DNA from 3 places in the Streptomyces cynarae genome. Region 1 is predicted to be linked to each of the others. Evidence: riboswitches for the same ligand, from Rfam matches in the RefSeq annotation. Region 1 holds a riboswitch; each other region holds the start of a gene.
The links. Region 1 has a riboswitch for cyclic di-AMP ahead of N8I84_RS19645 (M23 family metallopeptidase). Riboswitches for the same ligand answer to the same signal wherever they lie in the genome.
Positions count from the first base shown of each region.

Region 2: another riboswitch for cyclic di-AMP. It lies ahead of N8I84_RS23505 (transglycosylase SLT domain-containing protein); the one in region 1 lies ahead of N8I84_RS19645 (M23 family metallopeptidase).
Region 3: another riboswitch for cyclic di-AMP. It lies ahead of N8I84_RS17025 (LysM peptidoglycan-binding domain-containing protein); the one in region 1 lies ahead of N8I84_RS19645 (M23 family metallopeptidase).

Region 1 covers NZ_CP106793.1:4,288,642-4,298,734, forward strand. Annotated here, with positions in the region: gene N8I84_RS19635 (PrsW family intramembrane metalloprotease) at 1-910, shown strand, start outside; gene N8I84_RS19640 (aldo/keto reductase) at 956-1,900, opposite strand; gene N8I84_RS19645 (M23 family metallopeptidase) at 1,990-3,012, opposite strand; cyclic di-AMP (ydaO/yuaA leader) riboswitch at 3,024-3,180, opposite strand; gene N8I84_RS19650 (PP2C family protein-serine/threonine phosphatase) at 3,392-4,597, opposite strand; tRNA gene N8I84_RS19655 (tRNA-Met) at 5,096-5,169, opposite strand; gene N8I84_RS19660 (dihydrofolate reductase family protein) at 5,285-6,433, opposite strand; gene N8I84_RS19665 (MarR family winged helix-turn-helix transcriptional regulator) at 6,516-7,025, shown strand; gene N8I84_RS19670 (GTP cyclohydrolase II) at 7,361-8,008, shown strand; gene tyrS (tyrosine--tRNA ligase) at 8,201-9,469, shown strand; gene N8I84_RS19680 (heavy-metal-associated domain-containing protein) at 9,607-10,093, opposite strand, start outside.
Region 2 covers NZ_CP106793.1:5,119,114-5,129,206, reverse strand. Annotated here, with positions in the region: gene N8I84_RS23515 (LolA family protein) at 1-1,153, opposite strand, end outside; gene N8I84_RS23510 (polyprenyl synthetase family protein) at 1,466-2,476, opposite strand; cyclic di-AMP (ydaO/yuaA leader) riboswitch at 3,334-3,532, shown strand; gene N8I84_RS23505 (transglycosylase SLT domain-containing protein) at 3,537-4,052, shown strand; gene N8I84_RS23500 (HAD family hydrolase) at 4,101-4,913, opposite strand; gene N8I84_RS23495 (FAD-dependent oxidoreductase) at 5,094-6,296, opposite strand; gene N8I84_RS23490 (carboxylate--amine ligase) at 6,371-7,615, opposite strand; gene fahA (fumarylacetoacetase) at 7,867-9,087, shown strand; gene N8I84_RS23480 (GntR family transcriptional regulator) at 9,235-10,026, shown strand; gene N8I84_RS23475 (4Fe-4S dicluster domain-containing protein) at 10,077-10,093, shown strand, end outside.
Region 3 covers NZ_CP106793.1:3,695,929-3,706,021, reverse strand. Annotated here, with positions in the region: gene N8I84_RS17070 (peptidase M16 family protein) at 1-1,014, shown strand, start outside; gene N8I84_RS17065 (hypothetical protein) at 1,068-1,418, opposite strand; gene N8I84_RS17060 (glycoside hydrolase domain-containing protein) at 1,893-2,720, shown strand; gene N8I84_RS17055 (hypothetical protein) at 2,755-3,120, shown strand; gene N8I84_RS17050 (type 1 periplasmic-binding domain-containing protein) at 3,199-3,834, shown strand; gene N8I84_RS17045 (SurA N-terminal domain-containing protein) at 3,988-4,641, shown strand; gene N8I84_RS17040 (nucleoside triphosphate pyrophosphohydrolase) at 4,778-5,785, shown strand; gene N8I84_RS17035 (cytochrome P450 family protein) at 5,782-7,083, shown strand; gene N8I84_RS17030 (LysM peptidoglycan-binding domain-containing protein) at 7,266-8,267, shown strand; cyclic di-AMP (ydaO/yuaA leader) riboswitch at 8,466-8,632, shown strand; gene N8I84_RS17025 (LysM peptidoglycan-binding domain-containing protein) at 8,637-9,332, shown strand; gene eno (phosphopyruvate hydratase) at 9,694-10,093, shown strand, end outside.

The DNA.
Region 1 (10,093 bases):
CACCGGTTTCGCCTTCACCGAGAACGTCCTCTACCTGGGCACGGCCTTCGGCACCGACCAGATGAGCGGGGGAAGCGGGCTGGCGTCCGTCACGGCCGCGACCTTCTTCGTCCGCGTGGTGATGTCGCCCTTCGCACACCCGCTGTTCACCGTGCTCACCGGCATCGGCTTCGGCATCGCCGCGCTGTCCGCGGAGCGCCAGCACGTCCGGCGGGTGCTGACGCCGCTCTGCGGGCTGCTGCTCGCGATGGGCATGCACTCCATGTGGAACGGGTCGTCCACGTTCGGCCAGTACGGGTTCTTCGCGGTGTACGCGTCGTTCATGGTGCCCGCGTTCGGGCTGCTGACCTGGCTGGTCATCTGGACGCGGCAGCGGGAGCTGCGGACGGTGCGGGAGGAACTGCCCGCCTACGTGGTCGCCGGGTGGATGGGGCCGGTGGAGCCGTTCGTGCTCGGTTCGATGCGGGCGCGGCGGCTGGCCCGTGAGTACGCGAGGCAGCACTTCGGAAAGGACGCGGCGCGGTCGGTCGCGCGGTACGAGGCGTACGCGACGTCCCTGGCGTTCCTGCGTCACCGGGGACGCATGGGCCGCGCGGGCGCCGATTTCGTCGTACGGGAAAGGGAGTTGCTGACCGAGCTGTGGGCGCGCCGGGAGGTGGCGCGGCCGGCGCTGGCGCATGCGGCACGTGCGACGGCACCGGTGGCTCCGCCGGTGTGGCCGGGGTACGGACACGTGTCCTTCCAGGGCCCGCCGCAGTACGGCCCGGCGGCACCGCAGTACGGCCCTGCGATGCCGCAGTACGGTCCGGTGGCGCCGCAGTACGGTCCCGTGGCGCCGCAGTACGGCCCTGCGATGCCGCAGTACGGTCCGGCGGCGCCGTATCCGGAGTACAACCCCTATCGCTCCTAGGAGTTGGCGCCGGCTCGGCACCGCCCGATTCCGCCGTCTGCCGTGCTACGCCGACGCCTCCGTCAGCTTCGCCACGTCCTCGTCCGTCAGCGTCAGGTCCGCCACGGCCAGCAGCGCCGGCAGCTGCTCCACCGTCCGCGCCGAGGCGATCGGTGCCGCGACGGTCGGCTGGGCCGCCAGCCAGGCGAGGGCCACCGTCGGGATCTCGGCGCCCCGGGCCTCGGCGATCTCGTCCAGGGCCGTCAGGACCCGCTGTCCGCGCTCGGTCGCGAGGTGCTTGGCCGCGCCCTCCGCGCGCGCCGACTCCACCGTCGTACCCGGCCGGTACTTGCCGGTCAGGAAGCCCGAGGCCAGCGCGAAGTAGGGAACCGCCGCGAGCCCCGCCCGGGAGGCGAGGTCCTGCAGGGCACCCTCGTAGGTGTCGCGCGAGACCAGGTTGTAGTGCGGCTGCAGCGCCACGTACCGCGCCAGGTTCTCGCGGTCCGAGAAGTCCAGGGACTCCTGGAGGCGCTCGGCGGAGATGTTGGAGGCGGCGATGGCGCGCACCTTGCCCGCCTTCACCAGCTCGTCGAGCGCGCCGATGATCTCCTCGACCGGCACCTCCGGCTTGTCGAAGTGGGTGTAGTAGAGATCGATGTAGTCGGTGCCCAGACGGCGCAAGGACGCGTCGGCCGCGGCCTTGATGTTGGCGGCGGTCAGGCCCTGGTAGTCGGGGTGCTGGCTGACCTTGGTCGCGATGACCACGTCGGAGCGGTTGCCGCGCGCCTTCACCCACTTGCCGATGATGGTCTCGGACTCGCCGCCCTCGTTGCCCGGCACCCAGGCCGAGTACGAGTCGGCCGTGTCGATGAAGTTCCCGCCCGCCTGCGCGTATGCGTCCAGGACGGCGAAGGACTGCGTCTCGTCGGCGGTCCAGCCGAAGACGTTGCCGCCGAGGGACAGCGGGAAGACCTCGAGATCGGAAGAACCCAGCTTGCGAAGAGAAGTCATGCTCTGTGTCAGCGCCCGGACCGGGCCGGTGTCTTCCGGGAAGCCCGCAAAGATCTTGCAAACGAACGCGCTCTTCGCGGGGGTGGGGGTCAGGGGTTGAGGCCCTTGCCGCGCAGCCAGGCCAGCGGGTCGATCGCGGCGCCGCCGTCAGGGTGGACCTCCAGGTGCAGGTGCGGCCCTGTGACGTTGCCGGTCGCGCCCACGCGGCCGATGACGTCGCCCGTGCTGACCTTCTGCCCGACCGTGACGCTGATCGACGACTGGTGGCAGAACCACAGCTCGGTGCCGTCGTCGAGGGTGAGGATCGTGCGGTAGCCGTACGAGCCGGCCCAGCCCGCCTCCGTGATCGTGCCGCTGTGGACGGCCTTGATGAGCGTGCCGGTGGGCGCGGCGAAGTCCAGGCCGGTGTGGAAGCCGGAGGACCACATGGCACCGGCGTCGCCGAAGTGGGAGGTAAGGGTGTAGGAGGAGGTCGGCAACGTGAACTGCCGGGCGAGAGCGGCGAGCCGCGCGGCCTCCTCCGCCTTCTTCTTCTCGGCGGCGGCTTTGGCCTGCGCGTCGTCCTGCGCCTTGACCGCCGCGGCGGCGGCCTTCTTCACCGCTGCGTCCTCGGCGGCCTGCGCCGCTTTCTGCGCGATCCGGTCCTGCTGGGACTCGGCCTGCTGCATGATCCGGGCGCGCAGCGCCTCACCCGCGCCCTTCGAACCGGTGGCGGCGGTGGCATCACCGGCGTCGGTCCGGCCGACGCTGCTGAGAGCGGTGGCCGAGCTCTTGGGGGCGCCGGAGTCCTCGCCGATGAGCGCCTTGGCGGATTCCGTGACCGAGGAGAGGTCCGGCAGGGATATGGACACCGGCGGCTTGCCGGACTGCGCGGTGGCCATGCCGCCCGCGCCGACGGCGGCGATCACACCGACGCCGAGGACGGTGGAGCTGCGGGCCAGCCCGCCCCCGCGCTGCTTGGCGACGCGGTGCCGGCCGCGGACGGAGCGGATGGAGTCCTCGGTGGGGTTCCACTCCTCCCAGGGGCCCTCGTCGATACCGGGTGCGACGTCGAGCGTCTGCGTACTGTTCGGGGCGAACGAGGTGCTCTGGGCAGGCCGGTTGAACGCCACGTGGGCGCACTCCTTTCCTTCCGTCTCGCCTACCGGGTTAGCTGACGGGTTCGGAGCAGGAAGGTCTCCTACGCGCGTATACCGGCCGTGCGACACGGCGGTATCCGCGTGATTCACCCCAAGGTGGTGGTTCCCCGGTTCCCTCGCGGGATTCGGCAGGCGCGCACGGAGCCGCCTTCGGTGACGGCTGGGACGACCGCGCTGCGTTATCGAACGTTAATAGACGCGGGGCCTGGATTCCAAGCCGTTCAGGCAGATCCGTTCAGGCCGCCGGCCAGGACTTACACGGCCCGAACGGAGGAAATCGGGCGAGTCGCCTCCGCCTCAGCGGCCTCACAGATATTGACAGTATGTCAGTTGTTATGCGCAGGGGCACGGCTCACTCACTCGTCGTGACCGCGCTCAGGGGGCGGCCGGGTCGGCGCACGGCCAGCAGGGCCATGTCGTCCGTGCCACGGCCACCGGTGTGCCGGGCGACCTCGCGCGTGACGGTGCTCAGCAGGGCGCCGGGGCCGGAGAAGACCCGTCCGGCGAGGCGGACGGCGGGGTCGTAGAACCGGCCGTGCGCGTCCCGTGCCTCCGAGACGCCGTCGGTGTGGAAGAGCAGCGTCGAGCCGGGCGGGAAGTCCCACTCCTCCACCCGGTCGGGCCAGACGCCGAGGTCGCCCATGCCGAGCGGCAGGGCGGGCTCGCGGGCCTGAAGTTCTCGCAGGGAACCGTCCGGGAGCAGGAGCAGCGGGGCTGGGTGGCCTCGGTTGACGATGCGGACGACGCCGGAGCCGTGCGGGATCTCGGCGAGGACCGCGGTGGTGAACCCCTCGTACACGTCGGGCCCCTCGCGTCCGGCGCGGTCGCGTGACAGCGCCCGCTCCAGGCGCTGGGCGACGGCCTCGAGCGTGGGCTCCTGTTCGGCGGCCTCCCGGAAGGCGCCGATCACGACGGCCACGGCGGTCACGGCACCCATGCCCTTGCCGCGTACGTCGCCGACGACGAGCCGTACGCCGTGCGGGGAGTCCTGGACGGTGTACAGGTCGCCGCCGATGAACGCGTCGGCCTGGGCGGCCTCGTACCGGGCGGCGATGTCCAGCCCACCGATCCGGGCGGCGGGCTCGGGCAGCACCGCGCGCTGGGCGGCCTCGGCGATCTGGCGGGCGGAGGCGAGGCGGGCGACATTGCGGCGGACCAGCACGTTGATGAGGACGGCGAGGGCGGCGACGGTGACGACCGTGGCCACCTCGGTGACCTCGCCCGCCTTCCCGAGCACGCCGAGCCCGAGGTGGACCCCGAAGACCACGACGACGGCCGCCGTGCCGGTGAGGACGGTGCCGCGCAACGAGAACAGGGGTGCGGCGACGAGCGGCGCGGCGGTGAAGAGGGGGCCGGCCGTGTAGTCGGACGGGGCGAAGAGGTCGAAGCAGACCCCGGCGACGATCAGCAGCCAGGGCAGGGCCCGCAGAAAGGCCCGCGCGTACGAGATCCGCCGCTCCTCGGCCTCCGTGACGGCCTCCGCCTCGGCCCCTCCGTACGCCGGAACCGGAACGGTCCTCGTGCCGGGGGCGGGGAGGGGGGTGTCGGGATCGGGCATGGGGGCTCCGGCGGCTCCGGCGAGCCGGCCGGGTCTGCCGGGTCTGCCGCGACTGCCGGGCCGGCGGTCCTCGCGGTCGGGGAGACGCCCGCCGGACCGGTTGCTGCGGTCGGGGAGACGGCCGTCCAACCGGTCGTGACGGTCGGAGAGACGGCCGTCCGACCCGTCGTGACAGTCGGAGAGACGCCCGCCCGACCCGTCGTGACAGTCGGAGAGACGCCCGCCCGACCCGTCGTGACGGTCGGAAAGACGCCCGCGCGACCGCTCGTGGTCCTCGGCCCTCTCCTCACGGGGCCCATCGGGCCCACGCCGCTCGTCCGGATCTTCCTGCTCCCATGACCACCGCTCGCCTGCTCGCTGCACCACCCGTCCAGGCTTCCCGGAAGGGCGGCGGGGGGCGACCGCTGTGGGCCGGGCGGAGTAGCCGCCAGTGGGTGGAAGAGGGCCGGGAAACACCGAGGGCCGAAGTCCTTTCGGACTCCGGCCCTCGGCCTTCAGTAGCGGGGACAGGATTTGAACCTGCGACCTCTGGGTTATGAGCCCAGCGAGCTACCGAGCTGCTCCACCCCGCGTCGGTGATTCCAGTGTACGCCATGCGCGCGACAGGTAGTGCACGGGTTTCGCCCCCGCGCCTCCCACCAGCGGTTTCCGGCCGTACGCGGAGCTGCTCGGCCCCCTTCGAGGCCGTCAGGAACGGGCGGCCGGGGGCAGCAGATGGGCGTTCGGGGCCTTGGCGCGGTCCTCGTACTCCGGCAGCAGCACCACGTCCACTCCGGCGGCGGTCAGCACCGCGTTCCCGTCAGCCGACGCGACGAACGTGTCCGGTTCCCGCCAGGCGGTCACCACCCGCCGCACCCCCGCCTCGATGATCAGCCGGGCGCAGGGCGCGGGCCGGGACGCGCGGCGGGAGCACGGTTCCAGACTGCTGTACACCGTCGCGGAGGCCAGCCTCGGATCCGCCGGGTCCAGCTTCGCCAGCGCCGCTTCCTCGGCGTGCACCACCGGGTCGCCGCCCTCCCTGGAGTGTCCCCGCGCAAGTTCCGTGCCGTCGGCCGCGACGACCACCGCGCCGACGCTGAAGGCGGTCTCCGACGGGGGGCAATGGGCCGCCAGCTCGCAGGCCACCTCCAGCCACCGCCGGTCCGCGGCCGAGGCGAGCCTCCCGGCGCCGGGCGCGGTGGGCACGTACCGCATCAGCACCACGTCCCCGACCGCGCGTGTCTCCACCAGCCGCATCCGCCCCGGCGGGTACGCGCCGTGCCCGAACATCCGCGGGGCGTCCGGCTCCCCCACGAACAGCGGCGCCACCACGAGCTGCACCTCGTCCGCGAGCCCCTGCTGGAGCAGTCGCGTGTGCACGCTCCCGCCGCCCTCGACCATCAGCCGCCGTACGCCCTTCACGTCCCCGAGGTGGTCGAGCACGGCCCGCCACTCCACGTCCGGTCCGAGCGCGACCACCTCCACGTCCGCCGGCAGCAGACCGCTCAGCCGCCGGGCGCCCTTGTCCGTCGTGTAGACGGTCTTCGCGCCGCCCGTGTGCCAGAAGCGGGCCTCGGGATCGAGGTCCCCGGACGCGCTGACCGTGACCTTCAGCGGATACTCCGGCAGCCCGGCGGCGAGGCGGGCCGCACGCCGCTCGGCCGAGTAGACCAGCAGCCGGGGGTTGTCTGTGCGCAGCGTGCCCGCGCCGATGAGGATGGCGTCGCTGCCCGCCCGCACCTCGTCGACCCGGTCGAAGTCCTCCGGGCCGGACAGCAGCAGCCGTTCGGGCCCGGTGTCGTCCAGGAAGCCGTCGAGGGAGACGGCGGCGGACAACAGGACGTAGGGACGGGCCATGGCGACGCTCCTGGGTTCGGGACGAACGATCCGGTGAACGGGCAGCTTGGTTCAACTTTTAAACAATAACTACACTGTCAGTATGACGACCCGCTGGCTCACCCCCGAGGAACTGCGTGCCTGGCGCTCGTACCTGGCCGCGTCGTGGCTCCTGGAGGACGCGATCGACCGGCAGCTCCAGCAGCAGGCCGGCATGCCGCACCTTTACTACTCGGTCCTGGCCAACCTCTCCGAGGCGCCCGACCACCGTATGCGCATGACCGACCTCGCCGAGGCGCTGAAGATCACGCGCAGCCGGCTGACGTACGCGGTCACCCGGCTGGAGAAGGACGGCACGGTCCGCCGGGAGGGCTGCCCGACCGACAAGCGCGGCAGCGTGGCGATCCTGACGGAGGACGGCAGGGCGCTTCTGGAGCGTACGGCGCCCGGTCATGTCGACACCGTCCGCTCAGCCGTCTTCGACCACCTCACCGAGGAGCAGGTGGCCCAGTTGGAGGCGATCTGCTCCCGGATCACGGAGGCGCTCCAGCAGGACGAGGAGCGGTCGGCGTGCGGCGAGCTGCCGTGGCGCCGGCGTTCGTCCACGCCGTGACTCAGGCGACGGGCGACAGGTGACACAGGAAAACAGAGTTGCTTGAAGTTTAAAGCAGGGATAGAGTCTCGGCCGAGGTTGTGCTTCAAATCTGAAGCATGAGGCCGAAGGGCGAAGCGCATCCTCCGCACCCGCCATCGTCGGCCAGGAGAAAGACGACAGCCATGCGCGACGCACACGAGACCGCCCCTTCCCGTGACACCGGTGACACAGCCGACCCGCACACAACCGCCCCGCACACGGCGGGGCTGCCCGCAGCCGCCCTGGCCGTCCCCCTCCCCGCCAACGACCTGCCCGGCGCCGTTCTTCCCGCCACCGAGCTGCTCGCTGCCGACATGCCCGGTGCCGACCTTCCGGCCGCCACCGTCCGCACCCGGGTGACGGTCCCGCTCCGCTTCGGCGACGGCTACACGGTCACCGCCGACCTGGTCACCTTCCACGGCCTGGCCGACGGACAGGAGCACGTGGCCGTGGTCCTCGGCGAGGTGGCCGCCGGGCGGCCGCCGCTGGTGCGGCTGCACTCCGAGTGCCTGACCGGCGATGTCTTCGGCTCGGCCCGCTGCGACTGCGGCCCCCAGCTGCGGGAGGCGGTGGAGCGCATCGCCGAGCACGGCGGCGTCCTGCTCTACCTGCGCCAGGAGGGCCGCGGCATCGGCCTCTACAACAAGCTCGACGCCTACGCCCTCCAGGACCAGGGCCTGGACACCTACGAGGCGAACGCCGCGCTCGGCCTGCCGGAGGACGCCCGCGACTACACGGCCGCCGCGCAGATGCTCCGCGCGCTCGGCATCGACGCCCTGGACCTGCTCTCCAACAACCCCGACAAGGCCGGACAGCTCCGCGACCTCGGTCTCACGGTCACCCACCGCGTCCCCACAGGCGTCTTCACCACGGCCCAGAACGTGCGCTACCTGCGCGCGAAGGTGGTCCACACCCAGCACACGCTGCCGCTGACGGAACTGACGGAACTGACGGCGGGCTGAAGGGGAGGGACGTTCCCCGCGCGCACAGGCGTAGAAATCCGGGGCCGTGTGATCCAGGACACTCCCGGATGCGGGTGACCTGGCCGGCGCTCCTGCACCGCGCTGCTGCTGAGCAGCACAAACGCAGAAATCCGGTCGGAGCACTACACTGGCCGCCACATTGACACACGCGACTCTAGGAGACACAGGACCGTGACGGCCATCGTCGACGAGCTCATGTGGCGTGGGCTGATCGCCCAGTCCACTGACGAGGACGCACTGCGCAAGGCTCTCGCGGATGGCCCCGTCACGTTCTATTGCGGCTTCGACCCCACCGCGGCCAGCCTGCACGTCGGCCACCTGGTGCAGGTGCTCACCCTACGCCGACTCCAGCAGGCGGGGCACCGGCCCCTGGCCCTCGTGGGTGGCGCGACCGGCCACATCGGCGACCCGCGGCCGACCGCCGAGCGCACCCTGAACGACCCGGAGACCATCGCCCAGTGGGTGGGCCGGCTGCGCGCGCAGATCGAGCCGTACCTCTCCTTCGAGGGCGACAACGCGGCGACCATGGTCAACAATCTGGACTGGACCGCGGGCCTGTCCGTGATCGAGTTCCTGCGGAACATCGGCAAGCACTTCCGGGTGAACAAGATGCTCACCAAGGACTCGGTCGCCCAGCGCCTGGCGTCCGAGCAGGGCATCAGCTTCACGGAGTTCAGCTACCAGTTGCTCCAGGCCATGGACTTCCTGGAGCTGTACCGGCGGTACGGCTGCACGCTCCAGACGGGCGGCAGTGACCAGTGGGGCAACCTCACGGCCGGTCTCGATCTGATCCACCGCCTGGAGCCGCACGCCGAGGTGCACGCGCTCGCGACGCCGCTGATGACGAAGGCGGACGGCACCAAGTTCGGCAAGACGGAGACCGGCACGCTCTGGCTCGACCCGGAGATGACCACGCCGTACGCGTTCTACCAGTTCTGGCTGAACACGGATGACCGGGACATCTCGCGGTACATGCGCATCCTCTCCTTCAAGTCCCGTGAGGAGTTGGAGGAGTTGGAGAAGGTGACCGCGGAGCGACCGCAGGCCCGTACCGCGCAGCGTGCGCTCGCCGAGGAGCTGACCACGCTGGTTCACGGCGCCGACCAGTGCGCTGCCGTGATCGCCGCGTCGAAGGCGCTGTTCGGGCAGGGCGAACTCGCCGGACTCGACGAGGCGACGCTGGCTGCCGCGGTCTCCGAGCTCCCGAGCGCCAAGGTGAGCGAACTCGGCCAGGTCACCGATCTCTTCGCGGAGGTCGGCCTGGTGGCGAGCAAGTCGGCCGCCCGCCGCACCGTGAAGGAGGGCGGCGCCTACGTGAACAACGTCAAGGTGACCTCCGAGGACGCGGTGGCCACGGCCGACCAGCTGCTGCACGGTCGCTGGCTGGTGCTGCGCAGGGGCAAGAAGAACCTGGCAGTGATCGACGTCACCGGAGCCTGAGGCAGCCCGGGAGACGGGAGCTCATCTCATCCGTGGGCGCAAGGCGTACTTCCCGCCCACGGAGCCGGGCTACGGCAACCGCGGAGCAATCGAGCCGGTCGGCATCGGCCCCGCACGCACGGGCGGACACGTGAAGCTCACCGCAACGCGCGTCGCGCCGCCCTGGTGGACCACAGCAGGGCCAGCAGGCTCGTGACGTGCACCGGCGTGAGGGCGCGCAGGACGCCGTGCCTCCGGCCGACGAGGGCGAGCAGGGTTCCGGTGGTGGAGCCCGCCAGCGCCAGGCGGACGCACCGCCGGGAGACCTCGCGGGCCGCGGTCACCGCGCGCAGGATGCGCCAGGCGTCCCGAAGACCGTCCGCGCAGACCAGGTCCGCCGACCAGGAAGCCTCGGCGCCCGGCGCGTCGGGCACCGCGACCGCGATGTCCGCGGCGGCCAGCGCCTCCGCGTCCGTACCGGAGATCACCAGGACGCCCTCCCCGTGGTCCCGCAGCGCGCACACCCGGTCGGCGAGACGTTCGCGCCCGCCGACGATCTCGTCGGACGGGCACAGGAGTTCACGGATGCGCTCGTCCTCGGTGAGCACCACCCGCGCTCCGGTGGCGCGTGCGGCGGCCAGCACC
Region 2 (10,093 bases), 830 kb from region 1:
CCGTGCCCGAGCCGAACTTGCCGGTGACGTGTTCGCCGAGCGAGTTCAGGAAGCCGGAGGCCGCGCCGTCACCGGACGGCGATCCGGACGGCACCCCGCCCTTGCTGCCGGTGTCGAACACGTAGATGGCGTTCCAGCCCTCGCCGAGGGTCTTCGACGCGCTGCCGCCCCAGGGCGTTCCGCCGGTGCCCTCACGCTGCGCCTCGTGCCCGGGCTTCTCGGGCTTCTCGGCCTTCCCGGCCTCCCCGGTCTTCCGGTCGTCGCCCTGGGTGACCTTCGTGCCCTTCGGCGGCGTGAAGTCGAACGTCGACGCGGCCGGCTTGGCGAACGAGACCTGGGTGAAGCCCACGTCCAGCACCGCCGCGCCGCCCTTCGCCGGGGTCAGCGTGAACTTCAGCGGCAGCCCGGTCTTCGCGTCCACCGCGATGCTGATCGCGCCGACCGTCGTACCCGACTGCTTCGGCCGGATGACCAGCTTGTAGGCGTCCCGGCCCGCGACCTGGGCCGTGCCGTCGACCGTCACGGAGGTGGTCTTGTCGGCCGCCTTCAGTGCCTGGTCGGCGAAGTCCCTGGGTGTGGCGGGCACGTCCTTCGGCGCCGCTTCGCCGCTCTTGTGCTCGCCCGCGCCGGTCGCGTGGTACGCCTGGTTGGACGCGCTGTCGTACGCCCACACCTGGTCGCCGTTGCGGATGACGCTGTACTCGGCGGCCTTCTCGATGAGTGACAGCTTCTGCTTGTCCTGGCCGTCGGCGGCGACCCGCACGGTGTGGGTGCCGGAGGCCAGCTCCAGCAGCTTGGAGCTCGGGTCGGCGGCCGAGTCGCCCTTGTCCTGCCCGCCCTTGGAGAGCGCCCCCGAGGCCAGGCTGTCCTCGAGGCCGCCCAGGTCGGGCAGGCCCAGGTCCGTGCTGATCGTCACCGTGCCGGACATCTGCTGGACGTCCGACTTGGCGATCTTCTCGATGAGCTGCTGCGCGCTGATCTTCGGCAGGTCGGGGTCCCCGGAACCGGCGAACGCCGGGACGAGCCCGATGGTCGCCGCCGCCACGCCCACGACCGTGACCGGGACGACGTACCGCGCGGCCCTGCGCCGCCCGTCGCGTACGTCCTCGACCTCCCCGGCGGGTGTGCTGTCGTCGGATTCGTACGGTGCCATGTGTGCCTTACCTCCGTCGTCGGCGGCGGCTGCTGTCTGTGCACTCTCCCCCGAGCTCTCGACTTCGCTCGAACAGGGAGGTGCCCCCACCCCCTACGCCGCCATTTTCACCCGGACTCCTGTGAGGTGGTCCTCTCCATATGACCAAATCACCGGGAGGGAAGCGTCAGACCGCGGGGCCAACTCCGCGTACGCCTGGGGTATGACATGACGGGCGCGGCACGGCGTCCCACCCGTAGGGGTCGTGCGGACGCGCCGGAAGACGTGTGACCTGGCACACGTCAGGCGGGGGTGCCCGGGGCGCCTGGCGGGTCACCCCGCCCGGTGCACCACCGCGTCGCACATTTCCGTCAGGGCCGCCTTCGCGCCGCAGTCCGGCAGCGGCGCCAGGGCCGAGCGGGCGTCCTGCGCATAGCGGACGGCGTCGCGCCGGGCCTGCTCGAGGGCCGGGTGGACCCGGAGGCGGGCGAGGGCGTCGGCATGGCGGGCGTCGTCCGTGAGGTCGGAGTCCAGCAGCTCGCACAGGGCGACGTCCTCCGGCAGCCCGTGCCGCTGGGCACGCTCGCGCAGGCGCAGGACCGGGAGGGTCGCGATGCCCTCGCGCAGGTCCGTCCCCGGCGTCTTGCCGGACTCGTGGGAGTCGGAGGCGATGTCCAGGACGTCGTCGGCCAGCTGGAACGCCACGCCGAGACGCTCGCCGTACTGCGTCAGCACGTCGACGACCGTCTCGTCGGCGCCCGACATCATCGCGCCGAAGCGGCACGCCACCGCCACCAGGGAGCCCGTCTTGCCGGAGAGGACGTCGAGGTAGTGCTCCACCGGGTCACGGCCGTCCCGCGGGCCCGCCGTCTCCAGGATCTGGCCGGTGACGAGCCGCTCGAACGCCTCCGCCTGGATACGGACCGCCTCCGGGCCGAGGTCGGCCAGGATGTGGGACGCGCGGGCGAACAGGAAGTCTCCGGTGAGTACCGCCACCGAGTTGCCCCAGCGGCTGTTCGCGCTGGCCACCCCGCGCCGCACATCGGCCTCGTCCATCACGTCGTCGTGGTACAGCGTGGCGAGGTGGGTGAGCTCCACGACCACGGCCGAGGGGACGACCCCCGGCGCGTACGGGTCACCGAACTGTGCCGCGAGCATCACGAGCAGCGGCCGGAACCGCTTCCCGCCCGCGCGCACGAGATGCTGCGCGGCCTCGGTGATGAAGGGCACCTCGCTCTTCGTGGCGTCGAGCAGCCCTTCCTCGACAGCGGCCAATCCGGCCTGGACATCGGCTTCCAGAGCCTGGTCCCGCACGCTCAGCCCGAACGGCCCGACGACGGTCACGTGAGGTCTCCTGTCTGCTGACGTCTGCTGACGATCACACGGTCGGTATCGAGGTCGGTCACTTGATCGATGACGTCGCCTGGACGACTCGGCTCACCGAGTTTGTCGATCTGTCGCCGCCATCACTCAAGTCAGCGTATCCGGTCGGGTTTCGATCACCACGAGTGCCCGCTCTTCCAGGCCGGGCCGTATCGGATCACGAGAGGCATGTTCTTGATCAGGTGATACGAGCGGGTTTGGAGCGACATAGCGGAAAGCCGCCCCTCCCGGTGGCCGGCGACGCGCACCGGCCCCCGGAAACACCCCTCGCATCCCGCCTCCGGAGCAGCCCGGCACCCCCAAGGCCTCCCGCGGGGCCACGCGGCCCCCGGCCGCCCCGCTCGGCACCATCACCCGGCCGGGCGCACCCCCGGCCTCAACGGGGACGCGCGGAACCTCCAGGCACGCGCGCGTACAGATCCATGGGGCGGGACGAGATGGCATGACGCGTGACGCCGGTCACGCCTTCCGATCCGGGGGTGCGATCCCCGTAGACCCGAGCAATGTCCGAATTGCCATATTTCGCCCTCATGAAAACCGTCACCTGAAGGCATCTGCCGAACCTTTTGTCCGAATTGCCGCCCCAGGGCCTCGAATTAGGCATGCCGATCGAGGAGGGCGCGAGTGAATTAGCTCACGCCACCGACAGGTGGTGCGGAGCATGCGGAATCCCAACTTCCCATTTGCTTATGCCAAGTTGAACTGTGTTCAACAATATGGATCACATCCCTTATTCCCGCATTTCATGGTCATTTACCTCTGAGTGTGACTTCGAGGCTTGTTCCCGACATGTGCTCTCGCATACCTTCCCAATCGATCCGAGCGGAACGCCGAATCCTGCCGCCGCCCGCGATCCATTGACCACCACGGCAGGAGCGGGGGACCCAGGTAAGTCGCCGGACCGGACACAGCGCCGGAACGGCTTGGGGTGAAGCCGATTCCTCGACACCGAGGACACGGCCGGGCACCTCCCAGCCCGAACCCGACAGCTCACCTCGCAGGCGCCGGAGAGGACTACGACATGCCCGCTTTCGCCCTGCCCGCACGCCGTCGGGACCGCCGCTCCAAGGCCGCGCGCCTCACCCGTGCCCTCGCTGTCGCGGGGACGGGTGCCGCCGTTCTGGCCCTTCCGGTCCTGGGAGCGACCAGCGCTTCCGCCGCGACCCCCACCTCCGCGACGACCACGACCGCCGCCGCCAAGACCGTGACGACGCGCGCCGGAAACCTCGACAGCTGGATCCGTCAGTCGCTGGTCGTCATGCGGCAGCACAGGATCCCCGGCTCCTACTACGGCATCTACCGCAACGTGATGCGTGAGTCGTCGGGCAACCCGTCCGCCATCAACCTCTGGGACTCCAACGCCCGGATGGGCATCCCGTCCAAGGGCCTCCTCCAGGTCATCGACCCGACCTTCCGCGCGTACCACGTGCCGGGCACGTCCTGGAACATCTACGACCCGGTGGCGAACATCACGGCCGCGTGCAACTACGCCGCCCACCGGTACGGCTCCATCGACAACGTCCACAGCGCCTACTGACGCTGTGCGCCGCGCGTACCGGGCTGAGGCGGAGGCCGAGGCCGAGGTCTAGCGGCCCCTGAAGAGTCGTTCGAGGACGACGGCGATGCCGTCGTCCTCGTTCGATTTCGTGATCTCGTCGGCGACCGCCTTGAGTTCGGGGTGCGCGTTCGCCATGGCGACGCCGTGCGCGGCCCAGTCGAACATCGGGATGTCGTTCGGCATGTCGCCGAACGCGATGGTCTGGGACGGCCCCAGGCCCAGAAACTCGGCGGCGAGCGCGAGCCCCGTCGCCTTGGTGATGCCGCACGGCTGGAGTTCGACCGTGCCGGGCCCGGACATGGTGACCGTCGCCAGTGAACCGACCGCGCTGCGCGCCGCCGTCGCCAACTCGTCGTCGGTCAGGCTGTGATGGCGCAGCAGCACCTTGCTGATGGGCGCGCACCACAGGTCGTCGCGCCGTTGCACCCGCACCGCGGGCAGCGTGGGGTGCGGCATCCGGTAGCCGGGTTCGATGAGAGTGAGCCCGTCCACGCCGTCCTGGTCGACGGCCGCGTACACCTGCCCCACCTCGGCCTCGATCTTGCCGAGCGCGGTCTCGGCCAACTCCCGGTCCAAGGTGACGGAGAACAGCAGCCGGTCCGCGCCGACGTCGTACACCTGCGCGCCCTGTCCGCACACCGCGAGCCCCCTGCCGCCGAGGTCGTCGAGCAGCGGCCGCACCCTGGGCGCCGGACGCCCCGTCACCACGAGGTGCTGCGCGCCGGCCGCGGCGGCCCGCGCCAGCGCGTCCCTCGACCGGTCGGAGAGCGTGTCGTCACCGCGCAGCAGCGTCCCGTCCAGGTCAGTGGCGATGAGTGAATATGCGAGGGGTGCGGCCATGATCAGAGAATACGGATGGAACACCCCCACGACTCACCGCGAACCAGCCGACGTACGGCCACCCCGCCGTGAACCGGCCGACCTCCGCTCCCCGCTGCCGAGAACCGCTCGGCATCCGTCTCGACAACCGTGGCCCTTCCGAGGGGAAGGGCCACGCGGTGGTCCGGTGGTCGGCCGGGGTCAGCCGTGGGCCGTCGCCAGATGCTTCGCCAGGCGCGCCGACGCGAACTCCGTGCCGCAGACGAACCTCATCACCGGTCCGTAGGAGGCCGCCGCCGGCAGGCCCGTGAAGTACAGGCCCGGGACCGAGGACACATGGCCCGCGCCGAGCTTCGGGGCGCCCCGGCTCACCGCCAGGCGTGTGCGCAGCTCATGGCCCAGGAAGTCCATCGCGGAGATGTCCACGCGGTAGCCGGTCGCGGCGATGACGTGGTCCGCGGTCATCTCCTCCGTGCGGCCCGTGTGGGTCCGGACCGTCAGGGTCGGGCTGCCGTCCGCCACGGACGCGCTGAGGATGCCGACGACCTCGCGCACCTGGACGTTCTCCTGGAAGCGGTCGCGCAGCCACCACGCGCCGAGCGGGCCGAGGACGCGGCGCACCAGGTAGTGGCGGGTCCGGGCGGGCAGGAAGCGGTACGGGTGGGGGTAGTAGCTCAGCGCCCACAGGGACCAGGCACGGCCGAAGGGCGACTCGGGGCGCAGCTTCGGCTGGTCCCACGGAGGCGCGCCGAAGGCGACCCTGCCCTGCCCGCGCGCCACCACGCGCACCCGTGCGCCCGCCTCGGCCGCCAGCGCCGCCGTCTCCAGCGCTGACTGGCCGGCGCCGACGACCAGCAGCTCCTTGCCGGCGAACCTGCCGAGGTCATGGTGCTGGGAGCTGTGCGAGACCGGACCGGTGGGCGTGGGGCCGTCGGCTGCCGCGGCGGCCAGCTCCGGCGGGAGGTGGGCGAGGCCCGACAGGCCGGTCGCCACCACGACCGCCCGAGCGGTGAACAACTCGCCCGAGTCCAGCTTGAGATCGAAGCCACCGTCCTTGCGGCGGTCCACGGAGACCACCCGGACCCGCTCCAGCTCCGGCACCAGCTTCTGCTGGAACCACTCCCCGTACGCGATGAACGTCTCGACCGGGATGATGTCCTCGTCCGTCACCAGCCGGGGGATGCCCGCCGCGTCGCAGTAGTCGGCCAGGGTGTGGCCGCGCTGGGGCGCGTCGATGTTCGAGGCGACCGGGGTGGACTTCAGGAGCATGCCCGCGGGCATGTTGTCGCGCCAGCTGACCATGGGCTCGCCGAAGACGCGGACCGGGATACCGCGCCCGCGCAGATGGGCGGCGGTGGACAGGCCGAACGGCCCGGCACCGATGACTGCTACCGGTTGAATCACGAAGTCCCTCCCCAGGACGCGACGTGCCTACTTCGTGGTGGAGCGCGTACGCCCGTGGCGTACCGGTCGTACGCCTACGACGTACGGGTCGTGCCGCCGCGGCGGTTGGTCCGCCACAGCTGATACAGGTGCTTCGCGCCCGGCCGCACGAAGCGCGCGAGCATCGTGACGAACGGCAGCGGGTCGTCCCCCGCGAACCAGGCCAGTTCCGTGCCGCTCGCACGGGCCGGTGCGTGCGGTGTCGTGTAGCCGCTGCGGCGGTAGGCCAGCAGGGCGGGCAGGTCGATGTTCTCCACGATGTACCGATGGCCGGCGCGCTGTTCCCCCTCCGGTACGGCGCGGCCGGTCAGGTCCAGGTGCATGGCGCGGACGACGTCCACACCCGACTCGTTCTCGAAGAGCCGGAACTGGGCGCCCATGCGGGGGTTGAAGTCGAGCAGTTTGTACCGTCCGTCGCGCCGGTCGAAGCGCAGGTCGAGGTCGACGATGCCGGTGAAGCCGATCTGTTTGATGAAACGTGCGGCGAGATCGGCGAGTTCCGGGTTCTCCACGACGTACGCGTTCGCCGTCATGCCCGCGTGGGGCGGCCAGGAGCGCACCTTGACGCCGGTGAACAGGGCGAGCGGGGTGGAGTCCTGGTCGAAGTAGGCGTGCACGATCCAGTCCTCGGCCTGCTCCCGGGGCAGGTACTCCTGGAGGATCACGCCCGGGTGCTCACCCCAGTCGCGGGCGAGCCTGAGCAGCCCCTCACGGGTGGCGATCTTCGTCGTGCCGCCCACCGCGGGCCGTTCGCGGCGCACGAACGCCTCGCGGTTCTTCGCCACGAGCGGGAAGCGGGCCTTGTCGGCGAAGCGCAGGATGTCGTCGTACGACTGCGGGAAGGCGGCCTGGGGACTCGGGATGCCGTGTTCCACGCACAGTTCGTGCAGGCCCTGTTTGCTGGCGAGGCGGCGCGGGAGCCCCGCCTCCACCTTCGGGAAGAGGAAGGCTCCGGTCAGGGCGTCCTGGTGCTCGGCGATCAGGACCGCTGCCTCCTCGTCGGTCGGGACGAGGATCGTCGGCCGGCCGATACGGCGCCCGATGCGCAGCAGGCCCTCCACGAGCCGCTCCGGTTTCTCGGTCCCGGTGGTCGGCCATACGAAGGCGCGCCGCAGATAGCGAGAGGCCGCAGCCGGTGTGTAGCGGTCCTCCGTGATCGCATACATCGGTATGCCGAGCCGGCCGAGGCTGCGGATCGCCCCGACCCCGCCGTGGTGCAGCGGGTAGTCGCCCAACTTGACGATGAGCCCCGGCACGTCGCGGTCCGCGTCGAACGGCACACCGGTGCTCCTGGCCACGGGTCCCCCCACGTGTCCCCCCTACGGACCGGACCCACCCCGTCCGTGTCCCCCAAAGGACGCTAAGCCGGAATTACCCCCTCCGACAAGACCAATACGGACATTGCAAACTCTTTAGACACTGCCCAAGACAGATGACTCACCCGTAACGTGTGCGGCGACCATACGGAACGCACTGGAACGCACCCCCATGCACGGCACATCCGAAGTGCACGAAAGCGAGGCAGCATCCCATGCCCCCCTTCGACGTCCCCGAGGGCGACCCCTTCGGCCCGCACAACCTCCCCTACGGCGTCTTCTCCCCCGCCGGCTCCGACGAGCGGCGCGTCGGCGTGCGCCTGGGCGACCACGTGCTCGACGCGGGCGCGGCGGCCACGGCGCTCGGCTCCCCGTACGCCTCCCTGCTGGCGCGTCCCTCCCTGAACCCGCTGCTGGCCGCGGGCCGCACCACCTGGTCGGATGTGCGGCGGGCGCTGACGGCGTGGGTGACGGTGCCCGCACACCGTCAGACCGTGGAGCCGCTGCTGCACCCGCTCTCCGAGGTGACGCTGCACCTGCCCTTCGAGGTCGCGGACTACGTCGACTTCTACGCCTCCGAGAACCACGCCCGCAACGTCGGGCAGATCTTCCGCCCGGACGCGGCGGACTCCCTGACCCCCAACTGGAAGCACCTGCCGATCGGTTACCACGGCCGGTCCGGCACGGTGGTCGTGTCGGGCACGGATGTCGTGCGGCCGTCGGGGCAGCGCAAGGCTCCCACAGACCCGGCGCCGGTCTTCGGGCCGTCCGTGCGTCTGGACATCGAGGCGGAGGTGGGCTTCGTGGTGGGCGTGCCGTCGCGGCTGGGGCGACCGGTGCCGCTCACGGCCTTCCGCGACCACGTGTTCGGGCTCTGCCTGCTCAACGACTGGTCTGCGCGGGACATCCAGGCCTGGGAGTACGTGCCGCTCGGGCCGTTCCTCGGCAAGTCGTTCGCCACGTCGGTCTCGGCGTGGATCACCCCGCTGGACGCGCTGGAGGAGGCCCGGGTGGCCCCGCCCGGGCGCACGCATCCGCTGCTGCCGTACCTGGACGACTCACAGGAGGAGCCGGGGGGCTACGACCTGCGCATCTCCGTCGCGATCAACGGCCATGCGGTCTCCGAGCCGCCGTTCTCCACCATGTACTGGACGGCAGCCCAGCAACTGGCGCACATGACGGTGAACGGCGCGTCCCTGCGCACGGGCGACCTCTACGGCTCCGGCACGGTGAGCGGTCCGACAGAGCGCGAACGCGGCTCGCTGCTGGAACTGACGTGGAACGGTCGGGACCCTCTCGAACTCCCGGACGGGAAACGGACGTTCCTGGAGGACGGGGACGTGGTGACACTGACCGCGTGGGCGCCGGGTCCGGATGGGACGCGGGTGGGTCTCGGGGAGGTGACGGGGCGGGTGGTGCCGACCACCCTGTCGTAGCCAGCGCCGGGCCCGCTCACCCGGCAGTGGCAGATCTTGCCCCACCGGCCAACGAAACAGCAGGTCAGCGGCATACGTGACGCCCCGGCACATGGCGCAACAATTCGGCAACACAGCTTTCCCTACCGCCTCGGTATGGTTCGAGCCATGCCACCCACCGACCGCATCCGCGACCACGCCGGTCAGGGCGCCGCGACCACCGTCGCCGCCCACCGCACGCGTCGTCGGCTGCGTGCGGACCAGGCCAGGCAGCTTGCCGATCTCCTCCGCCACCAGATCCTCACCGGCCGCTTCACGGACGGCACGCTCCCGCACGAAACCACCCTCGGCACCGACTACGGCGCCTCCCGCAACACCGTCCGCCAGGCCCTCGACCTCCTCCGCGCCGAGGGCCTGGTGGACCGGCTGCCGGGAGTCGGCACGATCGTCGCCGCCCGCAAGTACCCCCATGGACTGGACCGGCTGATGGGCCTGGCGGAAACCCTGCACGAACACGGCCGCGTCACCAACGAGGTCCGCACCCTGGGCCCCGCCCCCGCACCCGCCCCCGTGGCGGAGCGCCTCCACGTCCAACCCGGTGCCGACGTCCTCTACATCGAACGCCTGCGCAGACTGAACGGCCTCCCCCTCTCCCTGGACCTCACCTACATCCCGCTCGACATCGGCACCGCCCTCCTCGACGCCGACCTGGAGAACACCGACGTCTTCCGCCTCCTGGAAGCCATCACCGGCCAACGCCTCGGCCACGCCGAGATCACCCTGGAAGCGGTGAACGCGGACGCGCACTCCTCCGCCGTGCTCCAGGCCCCCCGCGGCGCCGCCGTACTGATGCTGGAACGCCTCACCCACCTCGCCGACGGCCGGCCCGTCGACCTGGAGTTCATCCGCTTCCGCGGCGACCGCATCACCATGAGCGGTCTGCTGCACCGGTCCCTGTAACCCCTGTTCCCCCCCTTCCGCCCTGTCCGGGCACCTTCCTGGAGACAGCCATGCCCTTGGCGCCCCA
Region 3 (10,093 bases), 590 kb from region 1:
TACTCCTACACGGCGGCCACCGACTACGCCTCGCGCCGCGACGGCTTCGCCCTCGTGACCGCCTTCGCGGACGCCCTGCCCGCCAAGCAGGACGCGGTCCTCGGCGGCTTCGTCGACGTCCTCGCCGGGCTCCAGGTGGGCCGGATCGGGCAGGGCGACCTGGAAGCCGTGCGCACCCGGGCCGACGGGGCGCTGACCGTGCCCGAGGCGGCCGCACGGAGGCTGCCGGGGGCGGCGGAGGACCTGCTCGTCGGGCGGCCGGTGCGCGGCCTCGACGAACTGCGCTCCGAACTGTGGGCGGTGACGCCGGAGCATCTGCACGCGGTCGCCCTGGAGGCGGCCGGGACCGCCCTGATGCAGGTGCCCGCCGGGCACAGCGCGGACTGGGCCGGGTACACGGCGGCACCCACGCGTTCGACGTACGCGGTGACCGGACGGCGGTTCGCCTCGGTGGGCGGTGACGAGTCGGCGCTGGTGGTCGGGGACGAGGGCGTCAGCATGACCGTGCGCGCCAAGGACGGTACGGAGAAGGCGGTCACCGTGGCCTACCGCGCCTGCGCGGCGGTGCTGAGCTGGCCCGACGGCGGCCGTCAGCTCATCGGGACCGACGGGCTGATCGTGGAGGTGGAGCCGGGCCTGTACGGCGTCGACGCGCACACCATGGCGGCCGTCGACGCCGCCGTGCCGCAGTCCGCGGTGGTGTGGCTGCCGCCCCGGCAACAGCAGCCGAAGCCGCGACCGGCCGCGGCAGCCCAAGGGAACGGGGCGACCTCGGCGAACGGCGAGCAGCGGCCCGCACCCGCCCGGCGCACCGGACGGCAGACGGCGGCGGTGGTCGTGTTCGGCGTCCTCGCCGGCCTCTTCGCCTTCCTGGCCCTCGCGGTCACGGTCTTCGGCCACGACACGCAGACCGGCACCGGAGAGTGGCTCGGCATCGCGGGCTTCATGTGGGGCGTCACCGCCCTGCTGGCCTGGCCCGCCGTACGGATCCTGCGGCGGACGCGGAGGGCATGAGGGGCACTGCGGGGGGCGCCGGGACGGTACTCGTACGGGCGTACGGCACCGGCCTACCGCATGTACGGGTTCCGTTGCGGCGGCGGAGGCGCGGGCATCGCCCCGTGCACCGTCGCCCGCTGCGGCGTCCGCCTGTCGAACAGGGCGAACAGCAGCAGGCCCGTCGCCGTCAGCAGGCTCAACATCACGACCGCGCCGAGGACGGGGTCGCCCGCCCCCTCTCCCCGGGCCGCCCCCCATGGCAGGGTCACGCACTCGTACAGCACGAACGACCCGAAGGCGCCCCAGTCGGACGGCCGCCTGCGGCGGATCGCCGCGTACAGGAACGGCACCCACACCAGCAGGCCCAGCGATCCCCACACCAGGACCGCCCAGGCGATCCGTTGGAGCCAGCCGGCTTCCACCCGTCTTTCCATCCGAACCCCCCAGTCCCCGGACCTCGACCCACAACCCCGGCTCTCCCGCGCAGACAGGCCGGGAGAGCGCAGGGGGCAAGGCTAGAGCGTCTGCGGGGCACCGCGTCGACCGGACCGCATGCGGCCAGGTCATGCGCAGGTCACGCACAGCCCCGGGCTGCCCGAGTGATCATCGAATCAGGCAGGAGCGACGCGGTGGGCCGGGTCGCCGTTCCCCGTGACCGGTGGTTTTGCTGTTTCCTGGGATAATCTTGTGGCGATCGAGGGGGTCCGTTTTCCAAGCGGAAGGGCGCCGTCGGTTACGGTGCGATCCGCTTCGGACGCTCAAGTTCCGTGTGCCTTCGGACGTTTCCCTGCAAATCCGTACAGACGTCGCCGTGCCGGACCCGCGTCGCTTCAGGGGCTCAGAAGACTTTCCGGTGGACGCCGCACGCGTCCGCCTGTCGTGAAATTGGGGTGGGGATGGCCGGCCATCGGCAGTCGAAGAAGTTCAGGTACATCACCTGGTCGGTGGCGGGTGCCGCCGTCGTGGCGGGTGCCGGGATAGCGGCGCAGACGTCGATGGCGGCCACGACCTGGCCCGCCCAGAAGACGTACACCGGACACGCCTTCGACACCTGCACCGCGCCCTCGACGGCCGCGATGAAGGCCTGGAACACCGGTTTCTACGGGGCGGCCGCCGTCTACGTCGGTGGTAAGAACCGCGGCTGCAGCCAGCCCAACCTCACCGCGTCCTGGGTGAAGTCCGTCAGCTCGATGGGCTGGAAGCTCATCCCGATCTACGTCGGCGCCCAGCCGCCCTGCCAGAGCGGCTCCAACCCGGAGAAGCTCACCGCCACCACCGCCGCCACCCTGGGGACGAGCGACGCGAACGACGCGGTGGCCAAGGCGTCCGCGCTGGGCATGAAGGCCGGCAGCCCCATCTACCTCGACATGGAGCCGTACGACATCACGAACACGTCGTGCAACAACGCCGTGCTGACGTACGTCCGCGCCTTCGACAAGCAGTTGCGCGCCAAGGTCTACCGCGCCGGCTACTACGGCTTCAGCAGCTCCAGCGCGAAGGCCGTCGCCACCGCGACCAACAAGACCGACCTGCCGGGCAACCTCTGGTACGCACTGTGGGACAAGCAGTACACGACGACCACGGACTGGCCGTGGGGCTCCACCCAGTACACCAACCACAGCCGCGCCCACCAGTACATGGTGAACAGCAAGGAGACGCGCAACGGCTACACGATCACCGTGGACCGTGACGCCTGGGACGCTCCCGTCGCCATCACCGGCTGAACCGGCCGCCGAGCCACGACATGAGGGGTGGTACATGAAGGTCGTCGCCATACCGGCAGTCCGGCTGTTCGCCGTGCGGGCGGGCATCGCCGCACTGCCCGTCGTCAGCCTGGGGCTGCTGTGCCCCGTGCCGTCCCTCGTGCTCGCCCTGCGTCGGCGCAGGGCGACGGACTGGTGGGCCTTCGCGGCGTTCAGCGCGGTCCTCGCGGCCTGGGTCGGCGAGCTGGAGTTGACGCCGGACACGACGCACGGGCCGCTGTTCGCGCTCGACGTCCTGCTGATCCTGCTGTCGATGGCCGGCGCCTCGATCCACGCCTGGAAGGTCTGGCCGCGGCGGCCGCTGACGCAGACGTACGGCGGCAGGACAGCTGATACAGACGTACGACGGCAGGACAGCTGACACAGACGTACGGCGGGACAGCGGATACTCGTACGACGGGGACCAGACATCGACGTACGGCAGGAGAGCGGAGAACCGGTGGCCAAGAAGGTCAGGCAGGTGGCGCAGGCGCGCCCGGGGCAGGCGGGGCAGGCGGGACCCGGAGGGCGGCCCGCCGCGGTGGGGCGCGCCGTCGTCGCCTGGCTGCGCTCGCTCCGCGGACGCACCATCGCGCTGACGGCGGGCTCGCTGGCCGTGGTCGCCGCGGTGGTCGTCGCCGGCACGCTGTTCCTCCGGCACGACGACCGGCCGCCGATCCCGGACACCCGGGCGAGGCACTACAACGACGTCGACGCCTGCCTCCTCACCGACGCCAAGGGCATCACGGCGGGGACCACCGCCGCCGAGGTCTGGCAGGGCATGCAGGACGCCTCCCTCAAGACGCACGCGCGCGTGAGCTACGCGCCCGTGACCGGGGAGCAGAGCGCCGCCAACGCGCGCCCGTACCTCAACGGTCTGCTGCAGCGCTCCTGCGACGTGGTGCTCGCCGTCGGCCGGGCCGAGACCTCGGCCGCCGCGCAGACGGCACCGGGGTACCGGAAGGTCGGCTTCGTGCTCGTCGGCACCGGGGGCGGCGAGGCCGCCGGTACCAATGTGACCAGGCTCGACACCGGCGACAAGCTGCGCGCCGACGTGGCCGGGGCGGTCGAGCGAGCGGTGGACGGACGGGCCTGAGCGGCCGGACGGGCGCTCACCAGGGGCGGGCGGTGCCCGAAGCGCCGGTGAATCGTTGGTCGAATGGGTTGGCCGGAGCCGGTCCGCTCCTTACCATCGATCACCGCAAGACCTTGTGCACCGTCGCACAATCCCCCACCCTGGGAGGTCATTTTGCACCGCCGTCGCCCCGCGATCGCCCTCAGCGCCGCCTTGGTCGCGGCCCCTCTCCTCACCGCGTGCGGCGGCACCGCGCACCCGGGTGCCGCGGCCGTCGTCGGAGGTGAGCGGATCACGGTCGCGCAGCTGGAGAGCCGGGTGGACGAGGTGCGCGCGGCCCAGCGCGCCGCCGCCACGGACGGCGCCCAATACCAGCAGGCGGTCGCCCAGACCAGCAGCCTCACCCGCGACACGCTGCACAGCCTGGTGCTGGACAGGGTCCTGGACCGCGCCGCGAAGAACGCGGGCGTGAGCGTCACCGCCAGGGACGTCGAACAGATGCGGGCGGGCCTCCAGGCGCAGGCGGGAGGCGCGAAGGAGCTGCAGACCGTGTGGTTGCAGCAGTACGGGGTGGCCCCCCAGCGCCTCGACGACAGCCTCCGTACGGAGGTCGAGGCGCAGAAGCTGGCCGCCGCGCTCGGCGCCGACATGAGCACGACCGAGGGCAAGGCCGCCTTCTGGAAGGCCATGTCGCAGGCGTCCCGGGAACTGCACGTCGACCTCAACCCCCGCTACGGCACCTGGGACGTGCAGAAGAGCAGCCTGGCGGACGCGAAGACCCCGTGGGTCAAGGAGGTCACGGCGGCGGCTGCGCAGCAGACGGCGTAGACGGGCGGTTCGGGAGCGGGGCCGGTAGGCGGGCGTCCGGGAGCGGTGTTCGGGCCTGTGGACGACTCCGGCGGCGATGGGCCCATGCCTGTGGACGACTCCGGGGGCCGTCCGTGGCGTGCGTTACGTTCGGAGGGTGAACGCAACCAGCTTCGAAGCGGCCCCGGGACCGGAGGCGACCGCCGAGCCCGGCCGGATCGTCCTGCTCACCACCAGCCACCGGGTCGCGCCCGGCCTCCTGTCCTGGCCCGCCTGGCAGGCACTGCACGCCGCCGACCGGGTCCTGTGCGCGGACGGCGCGCACCCGCAGCTGCCCTATCTGCGCGAGGCGGGCATAGCGGTCGAGGAGGCCGCCCCGAGCGCGCAGGAGCTGGTCGACGCCTGCGCCGGCGGCCGCACGGTGGTCGTCGTCGCCACGGGTGAGGGCGAGCCCGCGCTGACGGACGGCCTGGCGCGCCTCGCAGGATCGGGCCGCGTCCAGATGCCGGAGCTGGAGCTGCTGCCCGCGTCGTACGACCTCCCGGGCGCCCGTCTCCTGGACCTGGTGCAGGTCATGGACCGCATCCGCGCCGAGTGCCCCTGGTCGTCCCGGCAGACCCACCTGGGCCTGGCCAAGTACGGCATCGAGGAGGCGTACGAACTGGTCGAGGCGATCGAGGCGGGCGACCGCGAGGAGCTGCGGGAGGAGCTGGGCGACGTCCTGCTCCAGGTCGTCTTCCACGCCCGGATAGCCGAGGAGCACCCTGAGGCGCCCTTCTCCATCGACGACGTGGCGGGCGGCATCGTCGCCAAGCTGATCCACCGCCACCCGCACGTGTTCGGGGACGAGACCGCGACGACGCCGGAGGAGGTCAAGGAGCACTGGCTGCGGACCAAGGCGGTCGAGAAGCGGCGCACGTCGGTGACGGAGGGCATCCCGCTCGGCCAGCCGGGCCTCGCCCTCGCCGCGAAGCTGCACTCCCGCGTCCGCACGGCGGGTCTACAGGTCCCGCTCCCGCAGGGCGACGGCATCGGCTACGAGTTGCTGGCGCTGGCCGCGCGCGCGGAGGCGGAGGGCGTGGACCCGGAGGCGGCCCTGCGCGCGGCGGCACGCGCGTACCGGGACGCGATCCGGGAGGTGGAGAGCGGGGGCTCGAAGCAGTGAACGGCCAGACCGCCTCCCCGGCCCCCGAACTGTTCACCTGGGAGTTCGCCGCCGACCCCTACCCCGCCTACGCCTGGCTGCGTGAGCACGCCCCCGTGCACCGGACGAGGCTGCCGAGCGGTGTGGAGGCCTGGCTGGTCACCCGGTACGCGGATGCCAAACAGGCCCTGGCCGACCCGCGGCTGAGCAAGAACCCGGCGCATCACGACGAGCCCGCGCACGCCAAGGGCAAGACCGGCATCCCCGGCGAGCGCAAGGCGGAGCTGATGACCCATCTGCTCAACATCGACCCCCCGGACCACACCCGGCTGCGCCGGCTGGTCTCCAAGGCCTTCACGCCCCGGCGTGTCGCGGAGTTCGCGCCGCGGGTCCAGGAACTCACCGACCAGCTCATCGACCGGTTCGCGGGCAGGGGAGAGGCCGACCTCATCCACGAGTTCGCCTTCCCCCTCCCCATCTACGCCATCTGCGACATGCTCGGCGTCCCGCGCGAGGACCAGGACGACTTCCGGGACTGGGCCGGGATGATGATCCGCCACGGTGGAGGACCGCGAGGCGGCGTCGCGCGGTCCGTGAAGAAGATGCGCGGCTACCTCGCCGACCTCATCCACCGCAAGCGCCAGGCGCTGCCCGCCGAGCCCGGCCCCGGCGAGGACCTCATATCCGGGCTCATCCGCGCCTCCGACCACGGCGAGCACCTCACCGAGAACGAGGCCGCCGCGATGGCCTTCATCCTGCTCTTCGCCGGGTTCGAGACCACTGTCAACCTCATCGGGAACGGCACGTTCGCGCTTCTCGGGCACCCCGGGCAGCGGGCCCGTCTGCAGCGGTCGCTCGCCGCCGGGGAACGCGACCTGCTCGAGACGGGCGTCGAGGAGCTGCTGCGCTACGACGGCCCGGTGGAACTGGCCACCTGGCGGTTCGCCACCCGGCCGCTCACCGTCGGCGGGCAGGACATCGCCCCCGGCGACCCCGTCCTGGTGGTCCTGGCCGCCGCGGACCGGGACCCGGCGCGGTTCGCCGACCCGGACGTCCTCGACCTCTCCCGCCGCGACAACCAGCACCTCGGGTACGGGCACGGCATCCACTACTGCCTGGGCGCGCCCCTGGCCCGCCTGGAGGGACAGACGGCGCTCGCCACGCTCCTGACCCGCCTGCCGGACCTGCGGCTCGCGGTCGACCAGTCCGCGTTGCGCTGGCGCGGCGGACTCATCATGCGGGGCCTGCGCACGCTGCCCGTGGCGTTCACCCCGGTACCGGAGAAAGGTCACGAACGTCCCGCCGACAGCCGGACATGACACGGCGAACACGCCGATGGTCACAAGAAGGTGACAGGATCTCACCTCTGTGATCTTCACGTGATCTACGCTGCATTAACTTGTGACAAGCGATCTAGTGCCGATACGTTCACGCAGCAACGCGGCGGTTCGCACGCCACGGCCGTCGCGTCGGTCGATGCTGTCGTGTGAAAGGCAACCGCATGCTCTCCGGGAACGGTCGTCACCGTCGCCCCCGTCAGGCTCCGGCTCTCCTCGTCGCGGCAGGGGTGACCGGATCAGCGATCGCGATCCCGCTGCTCGGCGCCACCGGCGCGAGCGCGGCCACCGGCACCACCTGGGACCAGGTCGCGGAGTGCGTCAGCGGCGGCTCATGGAGCGCGGACACCGGCAACGGCCGCTACGGCGGGTTGCAGTTGACGCAGGACGACTGGGACAAGCACGGCGGTCTCGACTACGCGCCGAGCCCCGACCAGGCGAGCCGTTCGCAGCAGATCGCCGTCGCCGAGAAGGTCCTGGCGGCCCGGGGCGTCGGGGCCTGGGGCACCTGCGGCCTGCTGAACGGCCTGAGCAAGGACTCCGGCTCCGCCGACGTCGACACGGGTCTCGCCGGGGACTCGTCGTCCGGCGGCGGATCGTCCTCCGATTCCGGCCTCGACTCCGGCCTTGATTCCGGTCTCGACTCCGGCCTGTCCGACTCGTCTGGATCATCCGCGTCGGCCACTCCGTCGCCTTCTTCGTCCGCTTCAGTCTCCTCGTCCTCGCCCTCGTCCGGGGCGTCGACCGCCGACACCACCAAGAGCGCACAGCGGTCCGGGGGTGCGCCGACGGCGGCGACGAAGAGCGACGAGTCGGACGAGTCGGCACAGAAGAATGGCTTGCCGGGGGTGAGTTCGACCGAGACCTCGGGTGCCGGTCGCCATCGCGGCGACAACGCCGAAGAGGGTGCCGCGGACGGCCGTGCGTCGGACGGGTCCGGCCGGCACGCCTCACGCGGCACCGCGGACGCGCGCGACGCCGTCGACGGCTCGTACACCGTTCGCCCCGGGGACAATCTGTCGTCCATCGCCGACTCCCTTGACCTCAGCGGCGGATGGGCGGCGCTGTACGAGGTGAACAAGCAGACGGTCGGTGCCGACCCGAACCTCATCCTCCCCGGTCAGAGCCTTGCGCTCGACGCCGGTCCGGTCGGCGGGTCGTCCTGAACTGCCCCTTGTGTGGCGGAAGTTCGCGACCCACTTCGCGGTGAATGTCCTGTTTGGTGAAAGTGAGATATGAGTCTCATAAGCCCTGATCGTCTTTGAAATTCCGGCGATCGACTGCTTACGGTCGTGATCGCTCGCCACAGCGAGCCCCCGCGGTCGCAACGCCGAATCCTGCCAGCGGCCGTACGGGAACAGTCGTCGCGTCAAGCGCCGTAGGCAGGAGCGGGGGACCCAAGGTAGGCGCCGCGTCCGGGAGTTGACCGGAAGCGGCTCGGGGTGAAGCCGTGTCTCGCAAGGGGCACGGCCGGGCAACTCAACCGGCCCGAACCCGACAGCTCACCTCGCAGGCGTCGGTGAGGGGAACGAACCATGCTGTGTTCCGGCAACGGCAAGCACCGCCGCTCGTCCAAGGCCACCCGTGCCATCGCGCTCGCCGGTGTCGCCGGCGCTGCCATCGCCGGCCCGCTCCTCGCGGCCGGGAACGCCTCCGCGGCCACCGCCGCCCAGTGGGACGCCGTCGCCCAGTGCGAGTCCGGCGGCAACTGGCACATCAACACCGGCAACGGCTTCTACGGCGGTCTGCAGTTCACCAACTCCACCTGGGCCGCGTACGGCGGCACCGCCTACGCCTCCCGCGCCGACCTGGCCACCGAGGGCCAGCAGATAGCCGTCGCCGAGAAGGTCCTCGCGGGCCAGGGCAAGGGCGCCTGGCCGGTGTGCGGCAAGGGCCTGACCAGCGCCACGTACAACGGTTCCGCGGCCGGCGGCTCCTCGAGCAGCGCGAAGAGCGCCACCCCGAAGAGCACCACCACCCGCTCGACCGAGCAGCAGGCCGCCAACCGCTCCGCGCAGCGCCCGGCCCCGAAGAAGACCGTCACCACCCCGACCGGCCAGAAGGTCAAGAAGGGTGACGGCGAGTACAAGGTGGTCAAGGGCGACACCCTCAGCTCGATCGCCGCGAGCCACCACGTCCAGGGCGGCTGGAAGAAGCTCTTCGACCTGAACAAGGACATCATTCAGGACGCCGACCTGATCTACCCGGGCCAGCAGCTGCACCTGAAGTGACAGCCACCCGGTAGCCGGGCCACAGGCCCCTCCCGGGCGTGACCCCACCGTGGGGTCACGTGAGGCTCCACCCCCGTCCCCACGGGCTCCCCGCTCCGGTGCGTGTTCCCCCGTACGCGCCGGAGCGGGGCTTTCTGCTGTCCGGCCCCTTTGTCGTCCGGCCGCTTCGCCGCCCGGCCGCGCGGATTTCACCTCACTTTCCCCCCGACCCTTTGTTCCGGACAGGAACAATGTGTACCGTCACCCTGTCCACGGGACGGTCGGTAGGCCGGCCGACAGCCCGGGGCGGTTAGGCTCTAGTCGCAAGGCACAGCCGCAAGGCACACAGCCCCGCACTTCCAGCGTCACATCCAAGAAGGAGATGCTCGTGCCGTCCATCGACGTCGTCGTAGCCCGGGAAATCCTGGACTCCCGAGGCAACCCCACGGTCGAGGTCGAGGTCGGCCTCGACGACGGCAGCACGGGTCGTGCCGCCGTCCCGTCCGGCGCCTCCACCGGCGCCTTCGAGGCCATCGAGCTGCGCGACGGTGACCCGAACCGCTACCAGGGCAAGGGTGTCGAGAAGGCCGTCCTCGCCGTCATCGAGCAGATCGGCCCGGAGCTGGTCGGCTACGACGCCACCGAGCAGCGCCTGATCGACCAGGCGATGATGGACCTGGACGCCACCGACAACAAGGGCTCCCTCGGCGCCAACGCGATCCTCGGCGTCTCCCTCGCCGTCGCCCACGCCGCCTCCGAGGCCAGCGACCTGCCCCTGTTCC